DNA from 4 places in the Brevibacillus sp. AF8 genome. Region 1 is predicted to be linked to each of the others. Evidence: riboswitches for the same ligand, from Rfam matches in the RefSeq annotation. Region 1 holds a riboswitch; each other region holds the start of a gene.
What was found. A riboswitch is a leader RNA that binds a small molecule or an ion and turns the genes downstream of it on or off. The one in region 1 is predicted to bind cobalamin.

Region 1 (7,810 bases):
GGTGATTTCTAAATTTGAACTGTCCGGTACCGGCCGTGACGTGGAACAATTTACGAGTGGGGTGGCAGCAATTGCGGCATATTGAACTGAACAACGAACTGATGCAGCGTGGCAACGACGGATTTTATCAACTGGAAAAGGATCGGGAAGCGGTTGCGGTCTTCATGGAAGAAGTGCAGTCCAACACGATGACTTTTAACAGTGTCAAAGAACGCATGGACTATTTGATCGAGAATGACTTCTATGAGAACGTCTATGAAACATACACGGTTGAGCAGGTTGATGAAGTTTTCCGTTTGGCCTATGACGCTGATTTTCAATTTGCTTCGTATATGGCTATCTCCAAATTTTATAAAGATTACGCCTTGAAAACGAACGATAAATCGATGTACTTGGAGCAGTATCCAGACCGGGTGGCCGTTGTGGCACTGTCCCTTGGACAAGGTGACTTTGAGCTCGCCAAGCGTTTAACAGTATCCATGATGGACCAACGTTTGCAACCAGCGACACCAACTTTCCTGAACGCAGGCAAAAGCCGCCGCGGAGAAATGGTCTCCTGCTTCTTGCTCGAAATGGATGATTCACTGAACTCTATCAACTTTATTTTGGGCACTTGTATGCAGTTATCCAAAATTGGCGGCGGGGTAGCCGTGAACCTGTCCAAGCTCCGCGGACGAGGAGAGCCGATCAAAGGCGTCGAGGGCGCGGCAAAAGGTGTCATGCCAGTCCTCAAGTTGTTGGAAGATGCATTTTCCTACGCGGATCAAATGGGCCAACGCAAAGGCTCAGGTGCAGCGTATTACAACATTTTCGGCTGGGATATCAACGAGTTTCTCGATTGCAAAAAGATCAATGCAGATGAAAAAGCGCGCATCAAAACGTTGTCCATCGGCCTGATCGTACCAAACGTTTTCTACAAGCTGGCTGAGGAAAACAAGCCACTGACTGTGTTTGCTCCGTACTCCGTGTACAAAGAATACGGCGTGCATCTGGATGATATGGACCTCGATGACATGTACGAGGAGCTCCTGGCAAACGATCGCATCAAGAAAAAGACCGTGATGAGCGCACGCGAGATGTTGACCAAAATCGCGATGATCCAAATGGAATCAGGCTATCCGTACATCATGAACAAAACGAATGCGAACAACAATCATGCCCTGAAAGATCTCGGCTCGGTGAAAATGTCCAACCTGTGCACGGAAATCTTCCAGCTGCAGGAGACTTCGACGATCACCAATTACGGCGAGATGGACATCATCCGTCGCGATATTAGCTGCAATCTGGCATCTCTCAATATTGTCAACGTGATGGAACGCAAAATGATCCGTGAATCTGTCCACGAAGGAATCGAAGCCATTACAGCCGTAAGTGACATGACGCGTGTAGAAAACGCTCCAGGCGTTCAAAAGGCTAACCGCGAGCTGCACTCAGTAGGTCTCGGTGCGATGAACCTGAACGGTTATCTGGCAAAGAACAAAATCGCTTACGAAAGTGAAGAAGCGAGAGATTTCGCCCGTACGTTTTTCATGATGATGAACTTCTACTCCTTGGAAAAAAGCATGGAAATTGCCAAGGAAACAGGCAAGACCTTCTTGGGCTTTGAACAATCGGAATATGCAAAGGGCACTTATTTTAACAAGTACGTGACGAATGACTACAGCCCACGGACGGAAAAAGCAAAGCTTCTCTTTGAAGGAATGCACATTCCGACGCCAGAGGATTGGGCGGAGCTACAGCAAAAGGTGCAAAAGCATGGCGTTTACCATGCGTATCGTTTGGCGATTGCACCGACACAGAGCATTTCCTACATTCAGAATGCGACTTCTAGCGTGATGCCAATCGTTGAGCATATCGAAACGAGAACGTATGCCAACTCTACGACGTATTACCCGATGCCGTACTTGTCGCAGGAAAACTATTTTTACTACAAATCGGCATATGTGATCGATCAATTCAAAGTAATTGATCTGATTGCCGAAATTCAAGAGCACATCGACCAAGGAATATCGACTGTGCTGCACGTGAACAGCAACATTTCAACCAGAGAACTGGCTCGCTATTACATTTACGCAGCGAAAAAAGGTCTGAAGTCACTCTACTATACGCGTACGAAGCATTTGACTGTAGAAGAGTGCATTAGCTGCGCGGTTTAGTGAACGCGATTCATAAAAGGAAAAGCATCAAGCAAAAAGAGAAGAGGAACGCCATATGAAAGCAGTCAATTGGAACAGGCCGGACGACGATTTTACGATGACGTTTTGGAATCAAAACATCATGCAGTTCTGGACGGATGATGAGATTCCGCTATCAGATGACAAGATGGCCTGGATGGAGCTCAGTGCAACTGAACGGGACACGTATAAAAAAGTATTGGGCGGTCTCACCTTGCTGGATACGGTTCAAGGTGGAGTAGGGATGCCGAAAATCATGGAGCATGTCGATGGACTGCAAAGAAAAGCGGTTCTCGCCTTCATGGGCATGATGGAGCAAATCCATGCCAAATCGTACAGCAGTATTTTTACCACGCTGGCATCGACAGAAGAGATTGACGGTATTTTTTCGTGGGTAGAAAATAATCCACATCTGCAAAAGAAAGCGGCCCTCATCTCGAAACGCTATCAAGAAATTGAGAAACCGAAAGATTTGTATATGGCGATGGTAGCGTCCGTCTTCCTGGAAAGTTATCTGTTTTACAGCGGCTTCTTCTATCCGCTCTATTTGGCGGGTCAAGGAAAGATGACAAGCAGCGGGGAAATTATCGATTTGATTGTTCGCGACGAGAGCATCCATGGACTCTATGTCGGCGTTCTCGCGCAAGAAGTCTATCAAGGTCTGAGTGTGGTCGAGCAGACCGCAGCAAAAGAGGAGCTGTATGCCCTTTTGCATGAGCTGCAAGAAAATGAAGAGGCCTATACGACTTCGTTGTATACGGAAATCGGATTGGCTGACGAGGTTCATGCCTACGTGCGCTACAACGCGAACAAGGCATTGATGAATTTGGGGCTGGACCCGCTTTTCCCGGAGGAAGAAGTGAACCCAATCGTGCTGAACGGAATTCGTACGCAGACGAAGCAGCATGACTTCTTCTCGAAAAAAGGAAATGGTTATGTCCGCACGCTAAACGTAGAACCATTGACGGACGATGATTTTAGATTTTAGTATGACAAAAAATGGAATCTGTGTTACTGTATGAACAGTATGCTGCCCTGCTCGTTTAAGGGGGCACTTCACAGAACCATGACAATTTCATAAGAGTGGGAACAGGTTCTTTGGTTATCAAGCTCGACCAAGGATGAAAAGGGAAGTCGGTGAGAATCCGACACGGTCCCGCCACTGTATGTGGGGAGTCGGCACATTTATCAGCCACTGATCCAAACGGATTGGGAAGGCATGTGCAGATGATGATCCCAAAGTCAGGAGACCTGCCTGTTTCGACGACACTGCTTAACCTACGGGAGATAGGGAGGTGTTAGGATGCTGTGATCTCAGTGCTTATTTGGCATTTCTAACGTTCTTTTTGATCGTTGGAGATGCCTTTTTTATTGGGCGGATTCAAGTCAGGATCGAATGAAGAATGGAGAGGAAGCTCATGAAAAGCAGCAATTTGGGATATCCACGGATCGGGAAGAACCGCGAGTGGAAAAAGGCATTGGAAGCATTTTGGGCTGGCACCCTCGATGAGGCAAGCCTGGTTCAGCAAATGGAGCAAATCCGTCACCAAAACCTGTTGGTTCAGCAGGAAAAAGGGGTCGAGCTGATCCCTGTAGGTGACTTTACGTACTACGATCACATGCTGGATATGGCTGTGATGTTTGGATTGGTCCCCAAGCGCTATGAATACGAGGGCGGCCCGGTTTCATTAGCGACATACTTCGCCATGGCTCGCGGTTCGAAAGAAGCTGTCGCCAGCGAAATGACGAAATGGTTTAACACGAACTACCATTATATCGTCCCGGAATTCGGGGAACGACAACCAACCATAACCGAGAACAAGCCTCTCCAGGCATATTTGGAGGCCAAAGAAAAGTATGGCATCATCGGAAAGCCCGTCATTGTAGGCCCGTATACGTTTGTCAAATTGTCCAAAGGATATGAGAAAAACGAATTGGAGATCGTCGTGGATCAACTCGTACCGCTCTACATAGACGTTCTCCAGGAGTTGGAGCTGCACGGTGTGGAATGGGTGCAAATCGATGAGCCTGCATTTGTACTGGATGTTTCGGAGCAAGAACGCGCCCTCATCAAGCGTATCTATGCGCAAATGGGTCAAGCTCTACCACATCTGCAGTGCATGCTGCAAACCTATTTTGAAGCAGTGGATTGGTATGAGGAGCTGGTTTCCTTACCGGTAAAAGGAATCGGTCTTGATTTTGTACACGGATCGAAGCGAAATCTAACCAATCTGAAAAAACACGGGTTTCCAGCAGAAAAGATTCTCGCAGCGGGAATCATCGACGGTCGAAACATATGGCGTGCATCCATTGAGGAGAAATGGGAGCTGGTCAAAGAAATTTCCGAGATTGTTCCGCTCGAAAAGCTGTGGCTGCAGCCGTCCAGTAGTTTGTTGCATGTACCGGTAACGGTTGAGGCAGAGAGCGGTTTGCCAGAGGAAGTCATGCCTGCATTGGCGTTTTCCGACGAAAAACTGGGGGAAGTACAGCTTTTAGTCCAAGGATTCCGATACGGTAAATATGTTATATCAAAAGAGATCGCCCAAAATGAAGCGGACTTGCTGAAGCTAGCATTATCCCCAGCGAGGAATCGGGGAGAAGTAAAGAATGCTTTACGTCAAATCGCTACTGCAAAACTTGAAAGAAGTGTTCCTTATCCCGAACGTCGAGAGATTCAACAAAATACGTGGAAGTTGCCACTGCTGCCAACTACCACAATCGGAAGCTTCCCGCAGACGGCAGAGGTTCGCCAAGCCCGACAACAGTTTAAAAAAGGGAGTTGGACAGTGGAGCAATACGATGCTTTCATTCAGGCGCAAATCAAGGAATGGATCAAGATCCAAGAAGAGCTCGGACTGGATGTCCTGGTCCATGGTGAGTTCGAACGAACAGATATGGTTGAGTATTTTGGCGAAAAGCTCGATGGCTTTTTGTTCACGAAAAACGGCTGGGTGCAATCATATGGCTCCCGCTGCGTCAAGCCTCCTATTATTTACGGAGATGTAGAGTTTGTGGCACCAATGACGGTCAAGGAAAGTGTGTATGCAAAATCATTGACCGACAAACCAATGAAGGGCATGTTAACGGGCCCAGCAACCATTTTGAACTGGTCGTTTGCTCGGGTAGATGTCTCCAGAGAAGAAGTGTGCGAACAAATTGCCTTGGCATTGCGAAAGGAAGTAGAAGCCTTGGAAGAAGCGGGGATTCTCATGATTCAAGTCGATGAACCAGCGCTGCGCGAAGGACTTCCGCTCAAAAAAGAAGAGCAAGCCGCTTATCTCGAATGGGCAGTCAGAGCGTTTCGTCTAGCGACCTCTACCGTTGCGCCGAGCACACAGATTCATACACATATGTGCTACTGCGAATTCCATGATTTCATGGATGTCATCAGTGAGCTCGATGCCGATGTGATTTCGATTGAGACTTCCCGCAGCCACGGAGAGCTCGTGTCAGTGTTCGAAACAGGTACATATGACAAAGGCATCGGGCTCGGCGTATACGATATCCATAGCCCCCGAGTTCCAGCTGTCTCTGAGATGGAAGATATGGTAGCCCGAGGTGTACAAGTACTTCCACCTGATCAATTTTGGATTAACCCGGATTGCGGGCTGAAGACAAGAGGGAGAGAAGAAACCGTTCAGTCATTGCGAAACATGGTTGCGGCAACCAAAGCGATTCGGAGTCGTTTGACAGCCCAGTAGGGAAGGTGCACACGATGAGAGGAGCCACACAAATGATGACAGAAGCGCGACCGATCCAACAATCGAGAACCTTTTTGACTGATCTCGTCTTGCCGCCGGATACCAATCACCACCATACCATTTTCGGCGGGAAAGTCATGGCATACGTTGACAAGATCGCCTGCATCGCAGCCATGCGGCATTGCCGTAAGCCTGTTGTCACTGCGTCCAGCGATTCCTTTGATTTTCTAGCGCCAATCAAGACGGGGGAAGCACTCAACCTGGAGGCATATGTCACCTGGACCCATAAGACATCGATGGAAGTATTCGTGAGAGTGGAAGCGGAGAACTTGTTGACCGGAGAAAAGCGGATGACAGCCCGTGCGTATCTGACGATGATTGCCCGCGACGATCAAGGAAAGCCGACGAGCGTGCCTGGTGTCATTCCTGGTACAGAAGAAGAGCGGATACAGTATGAAAAAGCGAAGGAACGCCATGTATTGAGAAGGAAGCGGAAGGAAGAGAGGTAAGGAGAAACACCGTGCTACATAGAAGCCTTCGGTTAACTTGTTTGCGACAGGTTACCGGAGGCTTCCTTATTTTATTCGCAAACATTACCCATTTCCAAAAATTCATCCCTCGCCGTACCCCTTATCCGTCCAAAGGTATGCGGTGAGCCAGTGTACAAAAGGAGACAAAACGAGACAGGTGTCCACTTTTGTTCCCCCCAAAAAGTAAAGCGGTTACAAAAAACCGCAATGTGACCTGCTTCGGCGGTTGGCATACTTTTTGCGATATCCCTTGAGTCAAAGGCTGGACCTCAATAAAACATGTTCGAGGAGGAGACACGTAAATGACGAAAGTGGATCAGCAAGTCAAAGGGATTCCGTTGTCCCGCGAAAAGGCCGCTTGGATGTACCAAAAAATGCTGGAGATCCGGAAGTTCGAGGACAAGGTGCACGACCTGTTCGGCCAAGGGAAAATACCCGGTTTCGTCCATTTATACGCGGGGGAGGAGGCCATCGCGGTCGGGCTTTGCGCGCACCTGGACGACAGCGATACCATTACCAGCACGCATCGCGGGCACGGACACTGCATCGCAAAGGGGTGCGATCTGAATGGAATGATGGCGGAGATTTACGGTAGAGCCACGGGACTTTGCAAAGGGAAGGGAGGCTCCATGCACATTGCGGATTTGGACAAAGGAATGCTCGGGGCGAACGGCATTGTCGGTGGAGGCTATCCGCTTGCTTGCGGAGCCGCTTTGACTGCCAAGTACAAGCAGACAGGCGCTGTAAGCGTATGTTTCTTTGGTGACGGAGCGAACAACCAGGGGACGTTCCATGAGGGGATCAACCTGGCAGCCATTTGGAAGCTGCCCGCCGTGTTTGTAGCAGAGAACAACGGATATGGGGAAGCCACGCCGTTTTCGTACGCCTCCAGCTGCAAAACCATTGCGGACCGTGCGATCGCCTACAATATTCCCGGCATCCGAGTGGATGGCAAGGATGTACTGGCCGTTTATCAGGCTGCACAGGAAGCGATCGAGCGTGCCCGCCGGGGAGAGGGGCCGACTCTGATCGAGTGCGTGACGTACCGCAACTACGGCCACTTTGAGGGCGACGCCCAGAAATACAAAAAAGAAGAAGACAAGAAGGCGCATTTGTCGGAAATAGATGCGATCAGGAAATTCCGGAACGATTTGCTCTCCGGAAAGCTGTTTACTGAAAACGAGTTGGATGAAATCGAAGCTGCGGTTGACAAGGCGGTCGAGGAAGCAGTCGCGTTTTCGGAAAACAGTCCGTACCCGGAGCCGTCCGAACTGCTGACAGACGTATACGTGTCGTACTGAAAAAACGATAGCAAAGGAGGAAGGAACATGACCAAAAAAATGAGCATGTCGCAGGCAATCAACGAGGCGATGAAACTGGCGATGCGCAGAGACGAAAACGTGAT
Region 2 (7,810 bases), on a different contig from region 1:
TCGCGGGTGTCAATCTGGAAGCATACGGCCTGGAAATGCTCAAAGCGGGGGCAGACCTGAGCGACAAAACAATCGCACAATTGCTCACATTGGATGCAAAAGAGTTCCAAATGGGCAATGCGAAAGTAGAAATCGCACAAGTTAATGCAGTGGATGTCAATGATGTACTTGCACGCCAAAGCGAACTGGAAGCAGCTATGAACGCAAACATCGCTGAAAAAGGTTTGGACCTGTTTGTATTTGTTGTAACGGATATCTTGAATAACGATTCTGTTGCAATTGCACTCGGCAGTGCAACACAAGCAGTAGAAAAAGCATACCAAGTAACATTGGTGGACAACAAAGCTGTTCTGAAGGGCGTTGTCTCCCGCAAGAAGCAAATCGTACCGGTATTGACTGATACATTCCAAGCTCTGTAAAAAAGAAAGATGGCTGCCATGCACACGATGCGGGCAGCCATTTTTTATCTTTACATGCCTTGGGTAGGGTTGTTATGCATCTGGAACAAGGTTTGCTGGGCATAAGCATCATCAGTGTAATGGGTGATGGCATGTTTATCTCTCGCTTTAAGACTGAGCAGCCCTGTTAATCCCCATCCGGCACCGACTATAGCTACAATGAAGCCGATGATATAGAGCATCGAAGTCCCCCCTTGTATGGCTTTACCTATATTTTAGCAAATAATGAAAATGAAGTAACGCCAATTTTTTGTGAAAATGTATTTGACATTGACGGTCCGTAAATGTGTACGATCAATTTGTCAGGAGGAATGAACATGGAATATACGGTGCAAAAGCTAGGACTCCTGGCGGGTGTCAGCACCCGGACGCTCCGATACTATGATGAAATTGACCTTCTCAAGCCGGCGAGAATCAATTCGTCAGGGTATCGCATTTACGGACAGCAAGAGGTTGATCGATTGCAGCAAATCCTTTTTTACCGCGAGCTGGGGGTGAGCTTGGAGGAAATCAAGGAGATCCTGGATTCACCAACCTTTGATGCTGACCGGGCACTGCTGGAGCACCGCGAGAAGCTCCTGGAAAGGCGAGCGCAATTGGATGCGTTAATCGCCAATGTCGATTTGACATTAGCACAAAGAGAGGGGACCAAAACGATGAGTGACAAACAAAAATTTGAAGGCTTCAAGCAAAAGTTGATTGACGACAACGAGGCGCAATACGGAGAAGAAATTCGTGCAAAATATGGAAGTGACCGAATCGAAAAATCGAATCAGAAGGTCAAAGGCATGACAGAAGAACAATATGCCGCGCTGGAGAAATTGAACGCAGAGCTGCACGAGACGTTGTCGCAGGCTTTTTCGACAGGCGACCCTGCTCATGAATTAGCGCAAAAAGCAGCAGATCTTCACCGTCAATGGCTGAGTTTTTATTGGGACAGCTACAGTAAGGAAGCCCACGCAGGTGTGGCCCAGATGTATGTAGATGACCCGCGTTTTACTGCTTACTATGACAAGGAGCAGCCAGGTGTAGCCGAGTTTCTCCGCGATGCAGTGGCGATTTATACGAGCAAGTAAAGAGGTTTCCAAAAAAGAAGCTGCGAGAAAGGCAGCTTCTTTGTGTTTTACGCTTCGTTATCCCCACCTACTGCGGGGAAAAGCTTTTGTCCCAAGGGTGTTGGCAAGCCATCCATGCTGACTACGTTGTTTTCCTTTTGATAAGCAAGCAGTTCCTCTTCGTCTTTCGCCAAGGTCCATTTCTGAAGGGTATCCCGTTCTTTTGAAAAGGAATAGAAGGGGATGGCCCAGCCGCAAGAAGTCTTTACTTCCTGTACGTTTACGGAAATGATTTGACGAGCGCCGGGCAGAAGAGGGAAGTCCTTTACGAGCTCATCCCACCGAGGCGTATCCGGGAGAATAACCGTTCCTTTGCCGAATAGGCGCATGATGAGAGGAGGGCCTTCAAAGGCACAAAACATAAGAGTAATCCTGCCATTTTCCTGCAGATGAGCACTGGTTTCATTTCCGCTTCCAGTCAGGTCTAAATAGGCGACCTCCGTAGGCGATATGATGCGAAAAGAATCGTACCCTTTCGGTGAAAGATTCACGTGACCATCTGTGTCCATTGGAGCAGAGGCAACAAAGAACATTCGTTGCTTCTTGATAAACGTCTCATGCTCAGGTCGTAACTCAGAAAAAAGCTGACCCATTTTTGCACCCCTCCAAGTAATGGAATTTTTTTACTGCCCTTATATTACGATAAAAATATGAAGATTTTGTGTTGTTTTTCACCAGCGCCTCCCAAATAGGTGATAAAGTGTAAATATTCTCGCAACAAAATGATTTTTGAAAAGGAGGAGCATTTACATGCAATCATCACAGCCTATTTACTTAGGGGAGCGCATCCATTTAATAGACGGTTTCGATATGGGCTGGCCAGAGCGTACGGGGACTTATGTCATCGCTGAAGAAGAACTGACTTTGGTCGAAACAGGACCAAGCCCCTCCGTCCCATACATCAAGGCCGGTCTTGCCAAGCTCGGTTATACGCCGGAACAAGTAAAATACATCATTGTGACACATATTCATTTGGATCATGCAGGAGGAGTAGGACTGTTTTTGAAGGATTGTCCAAACGCAAAGGTCGTCGTCCACCCGAAAGGTGCACGTCATCTCGTAGATCCGAGCCGACTGATCGCAGGGGCGAGAGCGGTTTATCACGATGATTTTGATCGATTGTTCGATCCGATCGTGGCAGTTTCTGAGGAGAGGCTTTTGATTCGCGGCGACGGGGATACACTGAAGATCGGAGAAAATTGCGTGTTAGAGTTTGTGGATTCGCCGGGACATGCCAATCATCATTTCAGCATCTACGATCCCGTAAGCCGCGGCATGTTCACAGGGGATACGGCAGGTGTACTTTATCCACAGCTTCAAAAGGATGGCATACACCTCGTGCTGCCATCTACTTCGCCGAATCAGTTTGACCCAGATGCCATGCTAGCGTCTCTAAGCCGTTTTGAAGCACGCAAGCTAAATCGCATTTACTTTGGTCATTATGGGATGTCTGAGCAGGTGGATGATGTGTACCGTCAAATACGTGAGTGGCTCCCCGTGTTTGTGGAGGAAGGAGAGTCAGCGATTGCTGCTGGACAAACCTATGAAGAATTGTCTCGTACGCTGTTTGAACGAATCTCGGATCATCTACAGTCACAAGGCATCAGTGGTGACCACGACGTTTTCGAAGTACTCAAGCTCGATTTGCAAGTATGCTCCATGGGCATTCTGGATTATTTGCACAAACGAGAGTAGCCTGCGAAAAGCTTTACATTTGCCTGAACCTTTTGTTCAGGCGTTTTTCATTTTTAGTTAGGCAAGAAAGTATTGGCTTACGTGTTTGTCATTCTTTTTTCATCCAAGGAATGCTATGATGTAGGATGAATCATGGACTGTGACAATTTCAAACGTAACAGCAAATAGGTGCCTCGTCTTTTCTTAAAAAGATCGGGTGAAAAGGGAAGTCGGTGAAAATCCGACGCGGTCCCGCCACTGTAAATCGGCTCGTTCCTCAGCCGTAAGCCAGGAGACCTGCCTGTTTGTTTTCGTGCCTGTTGCCTTCGCGGAAAGGATCGGCCTATTTGAGGAAGCAGACCATCCTGTCTGTTTGCCCTGAGGTGCCGATCCTTTGATTTCCGAATGGAAGCAAGGGTCGCTTTTTTTATTGGAAGGTACAGTCAATCAGACATGAAGAAAGGAAGTTCTACATATGAAACGTTCATTGCGATTCATGATCCCACTACTGGTAGCGGCGAGCCTCGCGGGTTGTGCGGGTAATGATAACAGCCAGCCAGCACCAGGTGGACAAACAGGTGCACCGCAGACAACACCGCAAGAGAGCGCGGCCGAGCAGCCTGCAAAACAAACAACGTATCCATTGACAGTCACGGATGCGACTGGAAAAGAAGTAACCTTTGCAAAAGCTCCTGAGCGAATCGTCTCAACATCACCTGCCGAGACAGAGATATTGTTCGCATTAGGCTTGGAAGATCGGATCGTAGCTGTCTCAGACTATGACGATTATCCAGAAGCGGCGAAGGCAAAGCCGAAAATTGGCGGCGTCGTCAAACCGAATGAAGAAGCCATTCTCGCTCAAACGCCGGATATGGTCGTCGGTGGGATTTCGATGGAGAAGCCAGTGGCTGACAAGCTAAAATCTCTCGGAATGCCCGTCTACATTACTCATCCGACAAAGATGGATGACATCCTTAACAATGTTTTAACAATGGGAGTTATCACGAATACACAGGAACAAGCCGAAAAAGTCGTCGCGCAAATGAAGAAAGACATCGCGTACGTTGAAGATGCAGTGAAAAATGTAAAACCGGAACAGAAGAAAAAGGTATACCTGGAATTCTCCCCAGGCTGGACAGTCGGAAAAGGCGAGTTCATGGACGAACTCATCACACTGGCTGGAGCGACAAATATTGCTTCTGACACCCAAGGCTGGAATCCGATCAGTGAAGAAAAGATTTTGCAAAACGACCCAGACGTCATTTTGTATGCGAGCGGAATTACCGATGAAAAGACCGGCGTCAAGCTGGAGGATATGATCGCGAATCGCAATGGTTGGGATAAAATGAAGGCGATTCGTGAAAAACAAATCTTTGGCATGGACCAAAATATTTTGTCCCGCCCTGGTCCGCGCATTACACAAGGCTTGATCGAAGTAGCCAAGGCGATTTACCCTGACTTGGTGAAATAAAATGAAGAAACGATTGTTCATATGGGGAGGAGTCAGTTGTCTCGTCCTGCTGGCATCAATAGTCATCAGCATCTCGATGGGGGCGGCACAACTTCCGATCTCACAAGTATGGCTCATCCTGCTCCAGCAGATCCCGGGCTTCTCTGACTGGATTGCCGTAACGTGGCCGGAGTCATCTGAGCAAATTGTCATGAAGGTTCGTTTTCCACGCGTTGTATTGGCTGTCTTGATTGGGGCTTGCTTGTCGCTTGCGGGAGCGGGCTTTCAGGGAGTTTTGCGCAATCCGCTCGCCGATCCGTTTACGATGGGCGTGGCATCAGGTTCTGCTGTCGGAGCGGCCTTTTTAATCCTGTTTGGCTTGCAAATCAGCTTTTTGGGTGCATGGAGCACGCCTGTCGTCGCATTTCTTACAGGACTGCTCAGTCTATGGATCGTACTCGGACTCGCAAACACGCAAGGAAAGCTCCAAACAGAGACCCTGATTTTGTCTGGAGTTGTGGTGCAGGCTTTTCTCGGCTCACTCGTTTCCTTTATGGTTTCGCTATCCGATCAGACGGTCAATGAGATCGTGTTCTGGCTGATGGGCAGCCTGTCATTTCGGGGCTGGGCCTTTACGTACGTCTTGATTCCGTACTTGGTCATCGGTGGAATGGTGCTGGTGAGCTATGCGCGTTCCTTGAACCTTTTTGCATTGGGCGAGCGGCAGGCTGCGCATCTCGGCGTCCATGTGGATCGAACAAAGATGGTGGTTCTGGTCGTCTCGACTCTTCTGACGGCAGCAGCGGTTTCTATCGCGGGAATTATCGGGTTCGTTGGCCTGGTGGTACCGCACCTCGTCCGTATGCTGGTTGGTCCTGACCACCGTATTTTGCTGCCGATGGCTGCGATCTGCGGTGGCATCTATGTGCTGTGGGCCGACACTCTCGCCAGAATGCTGCTAAGTCCCACAGAAATCCCGCTCGGTGTCGTGACAGCATTTCTGGGAGCACCGTTTTTCGCTTATTTATTGAAGCAAAATAAACGCTTTAGGAAGAGGTAACGTAAGCTTATGATCAATGTGCGCAGCTTGCAGAAATCGTATCAGGATACGCCAGTTTTGCACGGAATCGATTTTTGCGTGGACAAGGGAGAATTTTTTGGCATCATCGGGCCCAATGGAAGCGGTAAATCCACCTTGCTGAAAATGATTTCAGGAGTCATCAAGGCGGATGCCGGAGACATTTTGCTTCAGGAGAAAAAGCTTCTTTCCTATCCACGCAAAGAGCTTGCCAAAATACTGGCTGTTTTGGAGCAAGAGGGTCTGCCGCCAGTCGGCTTTCGTGTCCGAGAGGTGTTGGAGATGGGACGCTTTCCTTACCAAAATTGGCTGGGCGAAGAAAAGCAGGATGTCGCATCGCTCATTGATGAAATCGTACAGCTGCTGGGTCTTGAACATTTGGAAGAGCGCACACTGGATCAGTTGAGCGGTGGGGAAAAGCAGCGCGTGGCTTTGGGGAAGGCATTGATCCAGCGACCACAGGTGCTATTGCTGGATGAACCCACGACTTACCTCGATATCGGGTATCAGATTCAACTGATGGACATCGTGCGAAAATGGCAAAAGACGACGCGGGTGACGGTCATTGCTGTGCTGCACGATTTGAATCTGGCCTCCTTATACTGCGATCGTATCCTAATGCTGCATAAAGGAAAGCAGATAAGCGTTGGCACACCAAAAGACATCTTGCAAAGTGACAGAATAGAGGCTGTATACGGAACCAGACCGATTGTCATGGAGCATCCTGTTCATCATTTGCCGCAAATTATTTTGCAATCGCAAGTGTAAGGAGACAGAAGCATGATTGTACTGATTACAGGTGGAGCACGCAGCGGAAAAAGCACGTTTGCCGAAAAATACGCAGCTCATTTGGGCTCCTCGGGTGTTTACATCGCGACTGCACAAATCACTGATGAGGAAATGGAAGAGCGGATCTTGTACCATCGCGACCGCCGTTTGCAATCCAACTTTCCTTGGCAAACGATTGAGGAGCCGTACGCATTGACAGAATGGCTTGCAAAGTTGGGAGCACAAAAGGACATACAAGAACAGCAGACGGTGATTTTGGTTGATTGCTTGATCCTTTGGCTGTCCAATTGGCTGTTGTATAAAGGAGAGGAACAGCCATTTGAGAAAGTGCTCCAGCAGGTTGATGTGCTGGTAAACCAGCTAAAAGACTACCCCGGTACCGTTTTGCTGGTGACAAATGAAGTAGGCGACGGGCTCGTCCCGCAACATCCGTTGGGCCGTATGTTTCGTGACTTGGCAGGGTTGATGAATCAACGTGTGGCAACTGTTGCCGATCAAGTTTTTCTTGTCACAGCAGGGATTCCGGTGGAACTAAAAGGACAAGCTTTCCAATTTTAGCTCGGTGAAAAGACGGTTTCGAGTCGTCTTTTCACCTTTTTTGTGATATAATACAAGAAAAGCCATGGAAGGGATCAGGATACCATGCGTCCCCATAGGACGATCTGGAAACGTTTTGACCTCTCCTACATCTAGCTTCGTAGTAGTCGCTCGTCACTGAAGACGACCAATCTACTACGAAAGCGGGGCCCTTTGTATGAGTAGCGACTTATACTTGCGATGTTCCTCGGTAGTCGGTTGGTCGTCTGTGCCTAAACCGACAAAAATGCGAGGAAACCATGATGAGGAGAGCGCTGCAGTTATCTAAGCGTTACAGTATGATTTTGTTTGGAGCTTGTTTACTTGCTTTTGCGTATTATCACATTAACTTTCAGAACCATTTGTCTGAAGGTGGGTTTGTTGGCTTGGGGTTACTGGCGAAATACGCCTTTGACTTGTCGCCAGCGATGGTGATGCTTTTACTGGATATTCCACTGTTTTTGGTTGCCTGGTTAGTTAGAGGCCGCCAGTTCATTTGGGACACCATTTTTGCATCACTTGCTTTTACCATGTTTTACGATTTGTTTGAACGATTTTCACCGATTGTCATGGATATGAGCAGAATGATGCCGCTGGCGTCTGTCTTGTCCGGTGTATTGACCGGGCTGGGTACCGGATTGGTTCTGCGCTATGGAGCTGCGACAGGTGG
Region 3 (7,810 bases), on a different contig from region 1:
TCCTTAGACACACTACTCTATGCGCTTTTCTCATGATTTGCCTGTACCATGACCTACTAAACAAAAAGGACGCAAGCATTTGCCTGCGCCCTTTTTCATCCTATTGCAGTCCGATTTGCGATTTCACTTGCAGAATTCCGCCTCGGAAAGAAAAATTCGCATTTGCTCCAATCGTCCCTTCGCCCTCGTACATGTAGACGATTGTGTGTCCTTCCTCTCCCTCTTTCCCAACCTCAGCAAGCAGTTCGCCTTCCCCGCCCACTATTTTTTTTACTTCCTCAAAGCTCATCCCATTTTCAATCTGTTCAAATTCACTCTTCGTGATCGTTGCTTTCTCTGTCGTTGCAGGAGCATTCGATTCTGCTGCTGGTGTTGCTGGCGCGGTTGCCTCAGCTGGAGCCGTGCCAGTTGGCGTCGCTGGCGTTGTTGCTGGTACCGTACCTGTTGGCGTTGTTGGTGAAGATGCTGCCGTTTCTGTTGATTGCCCGGAGCTACATCCAGCCAACATGATGGCGAAAGCCACTATGAAAAAAGCCAATTTTTTCAAAGAAATACCCCCATAATTGAAATAAGTCTCTCCTACCATAATCCAAAATATGACTGCCAACAAGAATAACAACCTGACAATTCTCGACACAAAAAGAGCCTCGTACAAGGCTCCCTTTGCGTTTCCATTACTCTTTTACATAAAGCTGATACATCCCGGTTTCTTCATCCGTTGCCTTTGCAATTCGAAAAGCTGCTTCCACGCTTTTCTTGTTTTGAATTACCTCGTAGAAAAAGCGCAGGGCGAACATCAGCGCAGAATTTCCGTCCGGGTAATCATCTGGCCCGATATACGTATGGCAACCACTGTCCAGAAAGGCCTTCGCTAATTCGAGATCACCAAGCGAGCATCCGTTACCTAACACGATTTTTCCATCCAACTTGGCAAAACGTCTAACCTCGTCAGAGCCAAAGTCACCCTTTGGTTCTCCTTCCTCGTAAACGTCCTCGCCTAGCTCTGGCATAATGAGGCTACCCTCATCTCCATGGAAATTCAGAACAATCATATCGGTATTTGGGTAAAGGTCGGTACCATTCAATACATCAATCAAATCGTTTGGTCGACCAATCCAGTACGTAAAGACTCGAGCTCCAAAATACTCAAGTGTATTTCGGATTGCTTGGCTATCCAAATCCGTATCCGGACCAATTACTAAGGCAACATTCATTTCAGGTTTACTCATCGTGATATTCCTCCATTTGGTTGTAAGTGGTTTTTATTTGTAGGAAAACAAAACCATTTACGTGGAGGGGGTCGGGCCAACTGGTGAATAGCAAGACGTTACTTCATAATCATCAAGTAGGAAAACTCCTCTTCAATTGGAATATTTTATAAATTTTCAGTAGTATATCACCCAAAACTTGGCATGTAAAGTTTCCCTCATTACGCAAACCCTTTTTTGATTTTGGTCTTCATATCACGATACAGCTCTCCGTATGTGATCGCATGCTCGATATGCGAATAGGAAAGCACGGAATCGCCATCCTTGCTCTCGCAGCACGCAAAGAATAGGCTTTCCATCAGATTGTGATTCTCGATGGAATTGGTAACATGAACGCAATCCTCAATCGAATCATGAGCGTCATGCTTGTAAAAAAGAAACGTCCCTTCTTTGAATGCCCCTTTTTTGTTGGCGTCTTTCCAGATGAGCATGCCCAAGGTAATAAAATACCCTTCCTGGAAGCGGATGACGCCTGTAATGACAGAATTAATCGTGGTCGGAATGATCGCAATCGAGTCATTGAGCTCATTGACGTATTCATACAACGCTTTATTGGATTCTCGAAGATCAGCGATTGGTACATGAAGAAGCTGCTTGTCTCTTAACTTTTCTACGAGTTGCTGAACGCATAGCGTCTTATTCAAAGTTGAAATCACAACCTCATCACTTCTCCCATTGTAAGTAAGTGCCTTCTTTACGTTATTCGTGATGAAATGACATATCCCTACAAAATCCGTACAAATCTTCTTACTTTTTCAGCGAGAATCAAATCCCTCTCTTACCTAAGACGTCCAAAAGCCCTTCACGCCTTTTTGTGGCGAGAAGGGCTTCTTGGCGCAAATTTACGCCTTTCCTTTTAGGTAATCATCCTTTATCTTCTTTTCCTGTTCAGCGGTGGTCATGTCTTTCTCCAACACCTGATACATCAATTCATCCTTTACTTGGCGAGGGACTCCTTTTTCCTGATGATTTGGGACAGATGAACTCGAGACAGAGTCATGTTCCATACTGCGTACCTCCATGGCTTTTTGGGGTTAGCTTACCCGAAAGCGCCCACTCCATTCACCACACCCGCTGAACACGGAGCATTTCACGCAGTTCATTCACCGAACGCGGAATATGTCCGCCCAACTCGCGCTTCCACTGCTCAGGCAGTGCCTCCCACACATCAACGAGCAACGGCATACCCAGATGAAGGCTCTCCAGCATGGCTCTGTTTTCCAATGCCTCCTGCGGATCTCCCGCGAACACAAGCCTGCCTGCATCCATGATGCAAATCCACTCGGCCCATTCAAAGGCAATATCCATATCGTGTGTTGCCATCAAAACAGTTGTTCCTTGCCGGTGAATGGCTTCGAGCTCCCGCAGCAAATTTTTGGTCTGATAGCGATCCAAATACGCAGTAGGCTCGTCCAATAGCAAAAGCTCTGGCTCCATGACCATGACCCCCGCGAGCGCCAGCCTCCGTTTTTGTCCCAGGCTCAAATGATGAATCGGAGTTTCTGCCAGCTCTCTCAACCCGAATGCATCCAGCACCTTTTCTACCTTTGCCCGGATTACTTCCACAGGCAGCTTCTGATTGCATAAACCGTAGGATATATCTTCTGCGACCGTGCTTGCGATCAACTGATGCTCGGGATCTTGAAAGACCAAGCCCACCTTTTGCGTCATCTCTTGCAATGCGGCTCGTTTGTAGACAAGCGGTTTTCCTTTCCACAGCACTTGTCCCTGCTGTGGCTCGATGATTCCGTTTCCATGCAAGAACAAAGTCGACTTCCCACAGCCATTCCGTCCCAAAAGAACACATTTCTTCCCCTCAGGAATCCATAAGGACAGCCCTGTCAGGACAGGTCCCCGCCCTCCCGGATACGTGTACTGCAAATCGATGAACTCCAACAACCGTGATGTCATAACCGCCAACCTCCTGTCCACCACTCAAGCAGCACCAGCAGCATACAGCCTGCGATTGCCTCCCACTCATAGCGGCGCGAGCGGGAGTGGGTATGAAACGAGAGCACCTGCATGCTCTCCCCAAAGCCCCTAGCCGCCATTCCTTTGTGCAAGGCTTCGTATTTGCGCATTGCTCTGACAAACAATTGCGCAACGAGAACCCCTGCATCCCGAAGCGTCGCTCGGAAGCCGCGATGACCTCCGCGCGAACGTTGGGCAATCCAGAGCTGATGAGAAATCGTTACCAACACAAAAATAAACCGATACATGATCATTAATAAGTCAGTTACAAGGACAGGCATACGTAGCCGGCGAAGCACCTGCAAAATTTCAGCAAACGGCACGGTAAACAAAATGAAAGCAAAGCAGGATAAGCTCGCCATGGTACGCCAAAACAAGATCCAAGCTTTACTGAAGGACGACATCGGCACATAGAGCACATAAGAACCCAGCTCCCATGCTGCCGCGACCTGGACCTGCACTTCTCCTGCTCTCGCCCCTTCAACCAGTAGAGCAGGAAGCCCCGCAGCGAAAAACGAGAGCGACACGATCATAAAGGTAAAATAGATACGGACAGGAATCCGGGCATACACCACTACCCATACCGTCATCCACACAGCGACAGCCATCTGCATCCATACATGTCCTACCAGGACGAGCAGTAACAATGCGCTCGCCAGTAATAGCTTATGAGCAGGCGGCAGACGTTTCAGCCTGTTTTGATAAGAGAGAGAATCAAGCTGCAGTCCGTTCATTTTTTCCGCTTATCCAACCGGCCTTTGTACAAGCCCACGGCGTAGCCAACCACTCCCGCTCCCAACGCCGCCTGCACCGCAAACAATAGACTCTCCGTCTCTCCCCCTGGCGGCTCTATCAGCGGCTGGAACCACGGTTCGTAGTTCGGGGCGATTTCCTTGATCGCTTCCTCTGCCACGCCATCTGCGCCGCCAAATTCCGAATCCTGAACCAGCAACAGCGGGACAATAGCCAGTACGATTACTCCAATGAGTAAAAGCCAGTTCCATCCTTTTTTCACAGCGATTCCTCCCGTTTGAGCAAACGAAGCTGTGTAAGCTCTTTTGCGTTGTAAGATAACAACCAGTTCCAAACAAGAACGGTCAACAGACCTTCACTGATGGCGAGCGGTACTTGCGTGAATGCAAAAATTCCTGCGAATTTGGCAAACGAGGCCAACACTCCGCCAGATTCAGCTGGAAATGCGAGTGCCAGTTGAAGCGAAGTCACTACATAGGTAGCGAGATCAGCCAAAGCCGCCGCCGCAAAAACCGCCAGTCGCTGGCTTCCTGCCACTTTCATGATCAACCGATAGATTCCGTATGCCACCATTGGTCCTACCACTGCCATAGATACAGCATTCGCCCCTAGCGTAGTCAAACCTCCATGCGCCAATAGCAGGGCTTGAAACAAGAGCACCATGCTCCCTAGCACAGACATCGCAAAAGGTCCAAACATAATGGCACCGAGGCCCGTTCCAGTCGGGTGAGAGCTGCTGCCTGTAACCGAAGGGATTTTCAGTGCAGATAAAACAAAGGCAAACGCTCCTGCAACGCCAATTAGGAGCTTCATTTCGGGATGTTCTTTTACAATTTTGTTAATCGAGCGAATCCCAAGAATAAAAAATGGCAAGAAGACAGCCCACCAAAATAAGGCCCAGGATAAAGGCAAATACCCTTCCATGATGTGCATCGCGTGTCCTGTCTCAGGTTCATTGAGCAAAAAATACAGGACGAAGCCCGCGATCATCAGACAAGTAGATACGAGACGAGATCGATTCATGTTCATTCCTCCTTCACTCACTTTCGTTCTTTCCTCCAAACAAAAAAATCCCATCCATCAATGGACGAGATGTGCACACAAAACAACAGACTGACTAGACAGCCTCATTGCCTCGTATTCACCGCTCCTTTCCGCGAAGGTTCTGTGGGTGTGGCTACTAGGTAGGTCTCCTGGCTTCCAGATCCATGCGCTCCTTGTCCTTCCCCATACGAAAATGAGTGGTTTCCTTCTCAAAGAGAGCTCCCTGGTTACAGTGGCGGGACCGCTCGGGACTTTCACCCGATTCCCTGTTACCCTTTATGCGTCACATAAAGGCACCTAACGCCGACTATATGCAATTGACTGACAATTCATGTTTGTCCCACATCATTATACCGGATCACTACATAAATCGGAAGAATATAAGCGAAAACGCATAAGTCGATGACCCTTACAAACGGAGCCATCGACCTATGCATACTTTGTTCTATCTATTCTTTTGCGTCTACGCCAATCACTTCACTAATATGTTTAAAGCCATCGCGTTGCATGAGCTTCAGCAGTTTTTTGTTGATTTGCTTGGCGATACCTGGGCCCTGATAAATCATCCCTGTATACACCTGAACGAGACTAGCTCCTGCCCGGATTTTCGCGTAGGCGTCTTCCCCGTTATAAATACCGCCGACACCAATAATTGGTACCTTATCTCCTACTTCTTGATAAATCTCCTTCACCCAAGCCGTGGAACGCTCTGTAAGAGGTCTTCCGCTCAAGCCGCCCGCTTCCTCGGCAAATCGATGTCCGGAAACCGCCTCGCGTGACAGTGTCGTATTGGTAGCAATAATTCCGGAAATGCCTTCTTCTACAGCAGCGTGAACCACATCGCGCATGTGCTCATCTGACATGTCTGGCGCTACTTTCAACAAAATCGGCTTTTTCTTGATGGAACGCGCTTCCATTTCGGTTGCCTTTTCCCTTACTGCACGCACCAAATGACGCAAGCTCTCTGTTTCCTGCAAGTCACGCAGATTCGGGGTGTTCGGAGAGCTGATGTTAATGACGAAATAGTGACCGTATGCATAGAGCATGTCCATACATTTGCTATAGTCGACGGCCGCTTCTTCATTCGGCGTTACTTTGTTTTTCCCAATGTTAATCCCAATCGGAACATCTGAGTATGCGTAATCGACCAAATGCTGGGAAGCCAAATACGCACCATGATTGTTGAAGCCCATTCGGTTAATGACAGCTTGATGTTCCGGCAATCGGAACAATCGGGGCTTCGGATTGCCTGGCTGCCCCTGCGGCGTCAATGTCCCGATTTCCACAAATCCAAAACCAAGGGCACCCAACGCATGGTAGACTTCTGCATTTTTATCAAAACCGGCTGCAAGTCCGACTGGATTCGGAAACGTCATTCCCCACAGCTTATTCTCCAACCGCTGGTCTTTTACCTGATAGATCATCTTCAGGATGCTTTTGCCTGGAGCAGAATCCTCCACCAGCCTTAAGGCACCAATTGTCTTTTCGTGAATCTCTTCCGCATCTTGCTGGAACAGATATTTTCTTATGAGCTGATACATCGGCTGCACTCCTTACTCCGTTTCTACCTTTTTACCTCATAGTAGAATACCATACTTTTTCGGGAGGATGTAACCTTTATACGTGATACATATTTCCAGCCAAGCAGGCAAATCCTAACAGCACCACCACGCACAGGGGGATAAGTCTTTCATGAAAGTGGACGGAAAAATCGGGATTGGTCAAGCCATTATGGTGATGATGCTGACGATCGGCATTACGAACCACGTAACCGTTATCCCCCTCTTATTGAGTAAAGCCGGAAGAGATGCTTGGTTGAGCGTGTTGATTGCCGGTATCCCTTTTTCCTTCTGGGCGTACTTGCTGTTTGTGGTTAATCGAAGTACGAAGCAACAGTCTTTGCATGAATGGCTTGCGCAACGCTCAGGAAAAATCGTCAGCCATCTGTTGCTCACCCCGATCATGGTCTGCCTGTACATGATGGCCCTAACCAATCTAATCGATACCCAGACATGGACGACCGTCAACTACTTGCCTCGAACACCCGAGTGGGTGACCGCATTAGCCTTAATGGGTTTATGCATACTCGCGTCTATCGGGGGAATAACCTCCGTAGGAATCACAGCAGGAATCTTGTTGCCTGTCGTGGTTTTGCTCGGATTTTTCATCGCTTTTGGCAATATTCCTAAAAAGGATTATAGTCTTTTGTTGCCGCTTTTCCAGCATGGGTATGGTCCTCTTCTTCACGGGATGCTCTATGTAGGCGGCGGTATTTCAGAGATGTTTCTGCTGCTATTGCTCCAACCTCATGTACGTAAGCCCTTGCGCCTCGTACACTTTTTGGTCATGCTCGGCATCACGCTTCTGCTGACACTCAGTCCGTTGACAGGGGCTATTGCGGAATTTGGACCTATAGAGTCTGCGCGCCAACGCTTTCCGGCATTTGAGCAATGGCGGCTACTCACGATTGGAAAAGACATCGAGAACATGGAGTTTTTCTCCATTTTCCAATGGCTCGCTGGGGCTTTTATACGCATCACGATTTGCTTGCTGCTCTTGGGAGATTTACTCACCATCCGTACCCAAAAAGAACGCAGATTCATGATGATTTTTCTAGGCGGAAGCATGATCGCCTTTACCAGCCTCCCATACAGCGACATGCAGTTCGTATCATTTCTGACGCACGTATACTATCCGCTTTACCTAGTCATTATCGTTGTGATTACTCTCGCACTCATGCTGGTTACTCTGCGCAAGCCATCCAGACAGGAGGG
Region 4 (7,810 bases), on a different contig from region 1:
GACGAGTCCGTCCTTTTCCGCAATTGCTTTGATCTGTTCATCTGTCAGATTGCGCATTGTCGGCACGATTGTTCGACTGTTGGAGTGAGAAGCGATCACCGGTTTTTCTGCGATCTCCATCACGTCCCAGAACCCTTCGTCATTCAAATGGCTCACATCGATGACGATACCCAGTTTTTCCGCTTCCTCGATAAGACGAACACCGAAATCGGTGATGCCTCCTTTTTTCCCTTCCCGAACCGGTGCAAAAAAGCTGCCGTCCCCAGCAAAGTTGCGCCGACTCCAAACCAGCCCCATCATCCGTACTCCGAGCTCATAAAAGACACGCAAGAGACTCAAATCGTTATGCAGTGGCTCTGCCCCTTCCAACGACAGAATGAACGATACTTTTTGCTCCGCTCTTGCCCGTTGCAAATCACCCAGATTTTTGGCGATGACGATGTGCTCGGGAGACTCTGCCGCCTCTGCATGCAAAGCACTGATCTGGTTGAGCGCCTTGCGAAGACTCATCTCTGGTACAAAAGCATCCTCGACGAACACGGCTGCCACAATGGAATGCACGCCACCCTGCTGGAACCGTGGCAAGTACTCCGTCTCGATCATTTTGGTTCGACCATATCCACGCTGAATCTCCACATCCATCAGCAGATCAAAATGCCCATCGAAAACGTGAACACCGTCGTGAAATTTGCGCGCCTGTTCTCTCGTTACTTCCGTCATACGGGTCATCTCCCATCTTGTTCTATGAATTTTCTGATCGAAATAAATTTGGCTATATCCAACAAATTCGCGACGTATTGCACGGCTCCTCTGATCAATAAGAGACCCTTTCATCTAACTGGTGGAAAGATTGAATTTTCTGCCGTCGGCTTAACAAAAAAGGACGCCGACTAGGCATCCCCCTCTTATGAAAATCAAAGAAACTCAACTTGCACCCTATTAATTGGCTCCACTCATTACCTTCTGGATAGGTGGCTTTACACGGATCGCTTCCGAGTAGAAATACACATGCTTTTTTCCTGTAATAGGATGGGTCATCACTTCTGTTTCTACTCCGAAAACATCCCGGATCAGATTAGGTGTCAAGACCTCCTCTGGCGTTCCCGATGTAACGATTTCCCCCTCACAGATTACGTACAGCCGATCACAGTACATCGCTGCGATATTGAGATCATGCAGCGAAGACAAGACCGTAATCCCCAACGTTTTGACGAGATCCATGACCTGCAACTGGTATCGAACATCCAAATGATTCGTCGGCTCATCAAGAACAAGAAACTGCGCTTGCTGCACCAAAGCTCTGGCAATCAGCACTCGCTGCTTCTCCCCACCGGATAAACTGAAAAAGCTGCGATCAGCGTATGTATGCATCCCTACCCGCTGTAGTGCATCTTCACAAATCCGAACGTCTTCCGCGTCATCGGACTGAAATAGTCGCTTATGCGGGGCACGTCCCATATTCACGATTTCGGTCACCGAAAAATCGAATTCGACAGAGGTCTCCTGCCGTACTGCCGCCATTCGCTGAGCGTTTTGGCGTGAGGTTAGCTTGTATACGTCGTCGCCATCGAGTGAGATCCATCCCGAACGCGGCTTCAGTACGCGATAAATGCTTTTTAGCAACGTGGACTTCCCACTGCCATTCGGCCCGATCAGCCCCACAAACTCTCCAGAGCGCACCTCCAGACTGACGTTGTGCAGGATTCCCTTTTTCACCAGTTCGACCGATATATTCTCAACCTGCAAATTCATCGTCCGCTACCTCCAAAGGAATAAGAACTCCGCAGCATCAACCAGATAAAGAATGGACCTCCACACAATGCTGTCAAAATACCAATCGGCAGCTCTTCCGGTGCAAAGGCAAGCCTGGCAACTACATCAACCCAGATGAGAAAGATCGCGCCAAACAAAGCGCTGACAGGCAGGACACGTCTGTGATCTGATCCAACCATTACACGGACGATGTGGGGCATCATTAATCCGACAAAACCGATTGATCCCGCGATGGACACGATCACACCCGTAAGCAGTGCCGTGATCACCAGGAGAAGCTTGCGGAATTGTACCGTATTCACCCCCAATGTCCCCGCTGACTCTTCGCCCATCAGCATCGCATTGAGCGAGCGGTATTGGGCCATTAAAACGATGAGACAGATGACGACAATCATTGTAGGGATCGTCAGGTACTCCCATTTCCCGCCAGCCAGACTGCCACTTAACCAAAACAGAACCGTCCCAATTCCATGCTCATTTGGCGCTGAAAAAACAAGCAGACTGGTAATGGCCGACAAGATCGCAGATATCGCAATTCCAGCCATGAGCAGGCGTACCGTCGAGTTTTGTCCACCAATACGGGATAGCGTAAAAATAAGAATGATGGACACAAGGGAGCCTGTAAAAGCGCCAAAGGATAGCGCATACTGCCCGTACATGCTGAATGCTCCAAAAATAATTACCGAGGTAGCGCCAACCGAAGCACCTGAAGATACGCCTAACACATACGGGTCAGCCAGGGAGTTGCGAACCAACGATTGAATCGCTACTCCCACGACAGACAGACCTGCGCCGACGATTGCCCCCAAGAGTACACGAGGAAAGCGAATATCCCAAATAATCGTTTGCTCACCTTTGGACCAATCCACTTCGATCCATTGGGTCAACATCGGAATTTTTGATAAGGCGATTTTCCATACCGTAGTCGGCTTAATCTCTACTGATCCCAGGGTAACTGCGAACGTAATCGAGAGGAAAAGTCCGACCAGTAAAGTAATGATGATATAAGGTAACTTGATCTGTTGCAGTGCTATTCCCTCCCTTAAAAGGGGCGTACTCTATTTGAATTTATCCGGGTAGAGTCCTTCCGCCAAAATTTTCAGCGCAATCGGTGCTCGAACACCTTCAGAAGCTGCGGACAAAGGCAATACCATTAGTCGTTGATTTTTAATCGCCGGGATATCCGCCAATTCTTTTTTACTCAAAAGGAAATTGCGTTTTTGCTCGACGGTTCTGTCCCCGTAATCTACGATAATAATCACGTCTGGATTGCGACTTACTACTTGTTCCCAACTTACCTCTGCCCACCCCTTTTGAATATCGTCAAAAATGTTCTTACCGCCTGCATTTTTGATTAAGGATGTCATGTAGTTGTTGGCTGCTGTGAATGGTTTATCTTCCCCGTTGTCGTACACGAACACTTTTAGTGGCTCGTCAATCTTGCCAATTTTGCTCATGGTTTGATCCATTTCACTCTTCATTTTATGGATCAAATCATTGGCTTTGTCCTCCACACGGAAAATGCGTCCAATGTTCGTAATGTCCGCAAACACATCGTCGATAGTCGGACCAGGCATGCTAGATGACGCTTGCAGATACGATTTGATGCCAACCTTTTCCAAATCTTGCATCGATCCTACGCCCTTCTCGCCGAATCCACTTTTCCATCCGGCGTAGACAAAGTCTGGGTTCGCTGCCAGCAGCACTTCTTTCGTAGGATACTTGTCAGACAGTACCGGAATCTTGTCGTAATCTGCTTTTAACTCAGGAAGGATTTTATCATCCAGGTAAGCAGTTCCGACCATTTTATCAGCAAGGCCCAATGCCAGCATGATTTCGGTGACGTGCTGGTTCAAAGTCACTGCACGCTCAGGTGCTGTTGGATAAGTCATTTCGATACCATTATTGGTTAGTGTTACTGGCTTGCCTTCTGCTGCTGGAGCAGCTGTTTGTTCTGTTTTGGCTGGAGCCTGTGTTGTCGTAGTGGAGCCGCATGCCGAAACCAAAAGCATGGCAGCTGTCATAATACCGAAAGCTAGTCCTTTTATTACTGTATGCGTTTTGTTTGCCTTCATCATCTGTAATCCTCTTTTCTGTTTGGAAATGATGGCTTGAACCAAATCCTCCACAAAAAAGCACCCCCCATTTCAATCGGGAGGTGCATGACAAACGTAGATATAACTATAAGCAGGCATAAAGGCGCCCTTTCATAGACTGCTTCCACATCTGCCCCATCCTCGTGGGTCGATTGTATAGGATCGCATGGCAGGTCTCCTGGCTTACGGATCAACACACCCAGCTACCTTCCCATTTTTTGTCTTCCAAAAAACAGTGGCTATTTGCTAGGCACTCCTCGTTACAGTGGCGGGACCGCGCCGGTTTCTCACCGGACTTCCCTTTTAAGCTGACGGCATATGCCATCCAGCACCATTCGATACGTATTCAATTTTTATGATTTCTTCATTAGTTGATGGAAGTCAGTTTTTTCGGGAACTGCGTGAGTATTTCAACGCCCGTTTCCGTAACCAATACATCGTCTTCAATCCGCACGCCGCCTACACCTGGCAAATAGATGCCCGGCTCGATCGTAAAAACCATCCCTGGTCGAAGCACTTCTTGGTTCTGGCTGTGAACAGATGGATATTCATGTACGTCCATCCCAAGTCCGTGCCCAAGACGGTGCATGAAGTATTCACCGTAGCCTTTTGCAGTGATGACATCGCGAGCGGTTTTATCCAAATGCGCAAAGGTCACACCCGGACGAATCTCAGCAATTGCCGCTTCGTTGGCCGCCAATACCGTCTCGTAAATCTCTTGCAGCTGGGCACTGATCTCGCCTACAGCAAAGGTACGAGTAATATCGGATACATATCCGTTTGCAGCTACTCCGATATCAAACAAAAGCAAGTCGCCTTCTTGCACCTGGCGGGTTCCTGGCTTTCCGTGTGGAAGTGCCGACTTCTCCCCTGCCAATACCATGGACGTAAAGGATGGGCCTTCTGCGCCCAAGCGCTTCATCTGGAATTCCAGCTCAGCTACGATTTCTGTCTCGGTCATGCCTTTCTGAACTTTCTTCAGGGTCTCCCGCAAGGAATCCTCGACCAACTGAACAGCGTGTTTCAGACGATCCACTTCATCCGCGGATTTGATCAAACGCATTTCACGGAGAGGCTCTTCCACGTCCACATAGCTTGACGCCAGAACAACTTGTCCAAGTGCTTCATAGCGCTCGACAGTCATATGACTTTTCTCAATACCGAGCTTCGCCAAGTTCGCTGGCAACACTTGCTTGAGAATTTCATACGGGTTTTGGATATCCGTATGTGTATGGATATCTTGAACGAACGAAGCTTCTGCCGCTGCTTCACGATCAAGAGCAGGTACAATCAAGGAAGGCTTTCCCTCAGCAGGAATAACAAGACCCATAAAACGTTCATGCGGGTCAGTAAAAAATCCGGTCAAATAGTAGACGTGCTTGGGAGAGGTAATCAACACCGCGTTCAGCTCTTGCTCTGTCAAAAACGTGTGGAGCTTCGAAATGCGCTCTTGAAACAACTTCTTCACCCTGCTTTCACCAATTATTCTATTGCGAGAATACCACTTCCCCATCAAAAAAAGAAGAGTTCAATTGAAAAATCTCCCTTGGATCGGACAACCTATAAGTGGGGTGAAAATGAAAATGGAACAAATACTCGTCCATCAGGATGGCAAACAGTTTGCTTTTCACATATCAGGAAAAGGCCAGCCGTTATTGTGTATCCATGCGCCATGTATCGGCTCTATCAATTTTGTTTATCAGCAAACACTCGCAGATACATATCAGCTCATTGTCCCTGATTTACCCGGACATGGCGACAGTTCTCCGATGGAGAAGCCCTTTTCCATTGGGGAGTTGGCAGAACGGCTCCATAAGCTGATCCCGGCACTCGGCATTGAGCGTCCCTTTATTTTGGGCTACTCCCAAGGTGCCTCTATCGCCCTTGAATATTGTCTTCGCTATCCTGATCATGCACAAGGCGGTATACTCGTGAGCGGATTTTCCGAAGTGAATGACCTGTATTTACATGGACGATTTTGGATGGCCCAGGCGTTGTCGATGCTTCACGGAGTTCCTCTTCTTGCCCGTTCCATTGCTTCCTCACATGTCGATAACCCAGAAATGCGCGAAAAATGGACGGCACACGCCTCCAAAACAGATCCTACTAGCGTGAAATACCTTTACGCTGCCGGACATCGATATCAATGTACAGAGCGCCTGAGCAACATCCAGCTTCCGATTTTACTTGCCTATGGCGAACGTGATCAACGGATGCACCATTATGCGCAGACGCTTAGCATGAAATTGCCAAAAGCAAGACTCGAAATGATCCCGAACGTAAAGCATCAAGTCATCACGAAAGCTGCTCCTGCTTTCAATCAGTTGTGCCGCACCTTCATGGAAGAAGAATAAACAAGAAAAGACAGAAGGACGGCATCACATTCCCTTCTGTCTTTTTGCGATTGGACTAGCTTTTCATCCGCGGGTCAAGTGCATCGCGCAGGCCGTCCCCAATCAAGTTAAAGCCGAGAACGGTCAGCATGATAGAGAGCCCCGGAAAAATAACGGTCCATGGTGCTTTCTGAATGTACTGACGTGAATCAGCGAGCATTTTTCCCCATTCTGGTTCTGGCGCTTGTGCTCCCAGTCCAAGAAAGCCAAGTGCAGCTGCTTCGATAATCGCTGTTGCGATCCCCATTGTCCCGGTCACAATGATTGGTGCGAGACTGTTCGGCAAAATATGCTGCATGATAATCCGGGAATTTTTCATTCCGATTGCCCGTGCCGCCATGACGAATTCTTCTTCCTTCAAACTCAATACACGGGCACGTACTAGCCGTCCAAATGTCGGAATGTTAATAATCGCAATGGCAATCAAGGCGTTTTGCAAAGAAGGCCCCAAGATGGCAACGACAGCGATTGCCAAAAGAATACTTGGAAATGCAAGCATAATATCAAAGAGACGCGAAATGATCGTATCAATCCATCTGCCATAATATCCTGCCAAAAGACCGAGCAAGGTCCCTGCGAGAACGGAGCCAATGACAGAGAACGTCCCTACCCACAGGGAGATTTGTGCCCCATAAATAACGCGACTAAACACATCACGACCATTGTAATCTGTTCCAAACCAATGCTCTTCGGAAGGGGGCTTGTTTTTCATTACGAGCTGACCTTCGTCGTACGGATACGGAGCAATCCATGGAGCTAATACCGCCACAACAATGAAAAACAAAATAATCCCGAAGCCCACCAACGCCAGCTTGTTTTTTCGTAGTGTCCTCCATGCATCCTTCCAAGGAGAGACTACTTCTTCTTGCTTCACTTTTAAAGGTACTACCTGATCTTGTGGTTGTAATTGTGGTTGTGCCATGTCTCTTCGTCCCTCCTTAGCGATATTTGATGCGAGGATCGATATAGGCATACAGAAGGTCGACCAAGAGATTGATCAGGACGAAAATCGTCGCGATCACAAGGATACCGGATTGGATAACCGGATAGTCACGGTTTCCAATGGCGGTCACAATATAACGACCGACACCTGGCCATCCGAAGATCGTCTCTGTCAAAACAGCTCCACCCAGCAGCAACCCTGTTTGCAAACCAATTACCGTCAAAACAGGGATCATTGCATTTTTCAGCGCATGCTTGTACACGACCCAAAACTGTGTCAGCCCTTTTGCACGAGCGGTTCTGACGTAGTCGGCACGCATGACTTCCAGCATGCTCGAACGAGTGATACGTGCAATGATCGCCATCGGGATCGTACCTAATGCAATGCCTGGCAGGATCAAATGCTTGATAACTTCCCATAGCTGATCCCAGCGACCAGCCATCATCGTATCCAGTATATAAAAGTGCGTAATGGCCTCTACGGGATTACGCGAATCGTCGCGACCAACTGATGGCAGCCATTTCAGCTCTTGGGCAAACACCCACTGCTCCATCAAACCTAGCCAAAAAATTGGCATGGATACACCAACCAAGGCGATCAACATC

Region 2: another riboswitch for cobalamin. It lies ahead of KB186_RS12755 (ABC transporter substrate-binding protein); the one in region 1 lies ahead of metE (5-methyltetrahydropteroyltriglutamate--homocysteine S-methyltransferase).
Region 3: another riboswitch for cobalamin. It lies ahead of KB186_RS17625 (energy-coupling factor ABC transporter permease); the one in region 1 lies ahead of metE (5-methyltetrahydropteroyltriglutamate--homocysteine S-methyltransferase).
Region 4: another riboswitch for cobalamin. It lies ahead of KB186_RS19620 (ABC transporter substrate-binding protein); the one in region 1 lies ahead of metE (5-methyltetrahydropteroyltriglutamate--homocysteine S-methyltransferase).

Annotation. Positions count from the first base shown of each region.
Region 1 is NZ_JAGQDN010000001.1:433,046-440,855, reverse strand. Features, by position in the region: gene nrdI (class Ib ribonucleoside-diphosphate reductase assembly flavoprotein NrdI) at 1-85, shown strand, start outside; gene nrdE (class 1b ribonucleoside-diphosphate reductase subunit alpha) at 72-2,156, shown strand; gene nrdF (class 1b ribonucleoside-diphosphate reductase subunit beta) at 2,212-3,162, shown strand; cobalamin riboswitch at 3,249-3,447, shown strand; gene metE (5-methyltetrahydropteroyltriglutamate--homocysteine S-methyltransferase) at 3,593-5,875, shown strand; gene KB186_RS01540 (acyl-CoA thioesterase) at 5,890-6,384, shown strand; gene KB186_RS01535 (thiamine pyrophosphate-dependent dehydrogenase E1 component subunit alpha) at 6,708-7,706, shown strand; gene KB186_RS01530 (alpha-ketoacid dehydrogenase subunit beta) at 7,734-7,810, shown strand, end outside.
Region 2 is NZ_JAGQDN010000008.1:8,287-16,096, reverse strand. Features, by position in the region: gene KB186_RS12780 (manganese-dependent inorganic pyrophosphatase) at 1-419, shown strand, start outside; gene KB186_RS12775 (hypothetical protein) at 470-640, opposite strand; gene KB186_RS12770 (MerR family transcriptional regulator) at 776-1,534, shown strand; gene KB186_RS12765 (pyridoxamine 5'-phosphate oxidase family protein) at 1,582-2,166, opposite strand; gene KB186_RS12760 (MBL fold metallo-hydrolase) at 2,324-3,268, shown strand; cobalamin riboswitch at 3,418-3,566, shown strand; gene KB186_RS12755 (ABC transporter substrate-binding protein) at 3,723-4,718, shown strand; gene KB186_RS12750 (FecCD family ABC transporter permease) at 4,720-5,757, shown strand; gene KB186_RS12745 (ABC transporter ATP-binding protein) at 5,767-6,543, shown strand; gene cobU (bifunctional adenosylcobinamide kinase/adenosylcobinamide-phosphate guanylyltransferase) at 6,556-7,122, shown strand; gene KB186_RS12735 (YitT family protein) at 7,401-7,810, shown strand, end outside.
Region 3 is NZ_JAGQDN010000013.1:128,732-136,541, reverse strand. Features, by position in the region: gene KB186_RS17660 (hypothetical protein) at 101-547, opposite strand; gene KB186_RS17655 (delta-aminolevulinic acid dehydratase) at 675-1,229, opposite strand; gene KB186_RS17650 (hypothetical protein) at 1,430-1,924, opposite strand; gene KB186_RS17645 (hypothetical protein) at 2,111-2,275, opposite strand; gene KB186_RS17640 (energy-coupling factor ABC transporter ATP-binding protein) at 2,331-3,179, opposite strand; gene cbiQ (cobalt ECF transporter T component CbiQ) at 3,176-3,973, opposite strand; gene KB186_RS17630 (energy-coupling factor ABC transporter substrate-binding protein) at 3,970-4,254, opposite strand; gene KB186_RS17625 (energy-coupling factor ABC transporter permease) at 4,251-5,015, opposite strand; cobalamin riboswitch at 5,159-5,352, opposite strand; gene KB186_RS17620 (quinone-dependent dihydroorotate dehydrogenase) at 5,486-6,577, opposite strand; gene KB186_RS17615 (GerAB/ArcD/ProY family transporter) at 6,729-7,810, shown strand, end outside.
Region 4 is NZ_JAGQDN010000016.1:69,524-77,333, reverse strand. Features, by position in the region: gene KB186_RS19635 (dipeptidase) at 1-720, opposite strand, end outside; gene KB186_RS19630 (ABC transporter ATP-binding protein) at 940-1,752, opposite strand; gene KB186_RS19625 (FecCD family ABC transporter permease) at 1,749-2,807, opposite strand; gene KB186_RS19620 (ABC transporter substrate-binding protein) at 2,832-3,851, opposite strand; cobalamin riboswitch at 4,021-4,220, opposite strand; gene KB186_RS19615 (M24 family metallopeptidase) at 4,237-5,328, opposite strand; gene KB186_RS19610 (alpha/beta fold hydrolase) at 5,453-6,223, shown strand; gene KB186_RS19605 (ABC transporter permease) at 6,279-7,184, opposite strand; gene KB186_RS19600 (ABC transporter permease) at 7,201-7,810, opposite strand, start outside.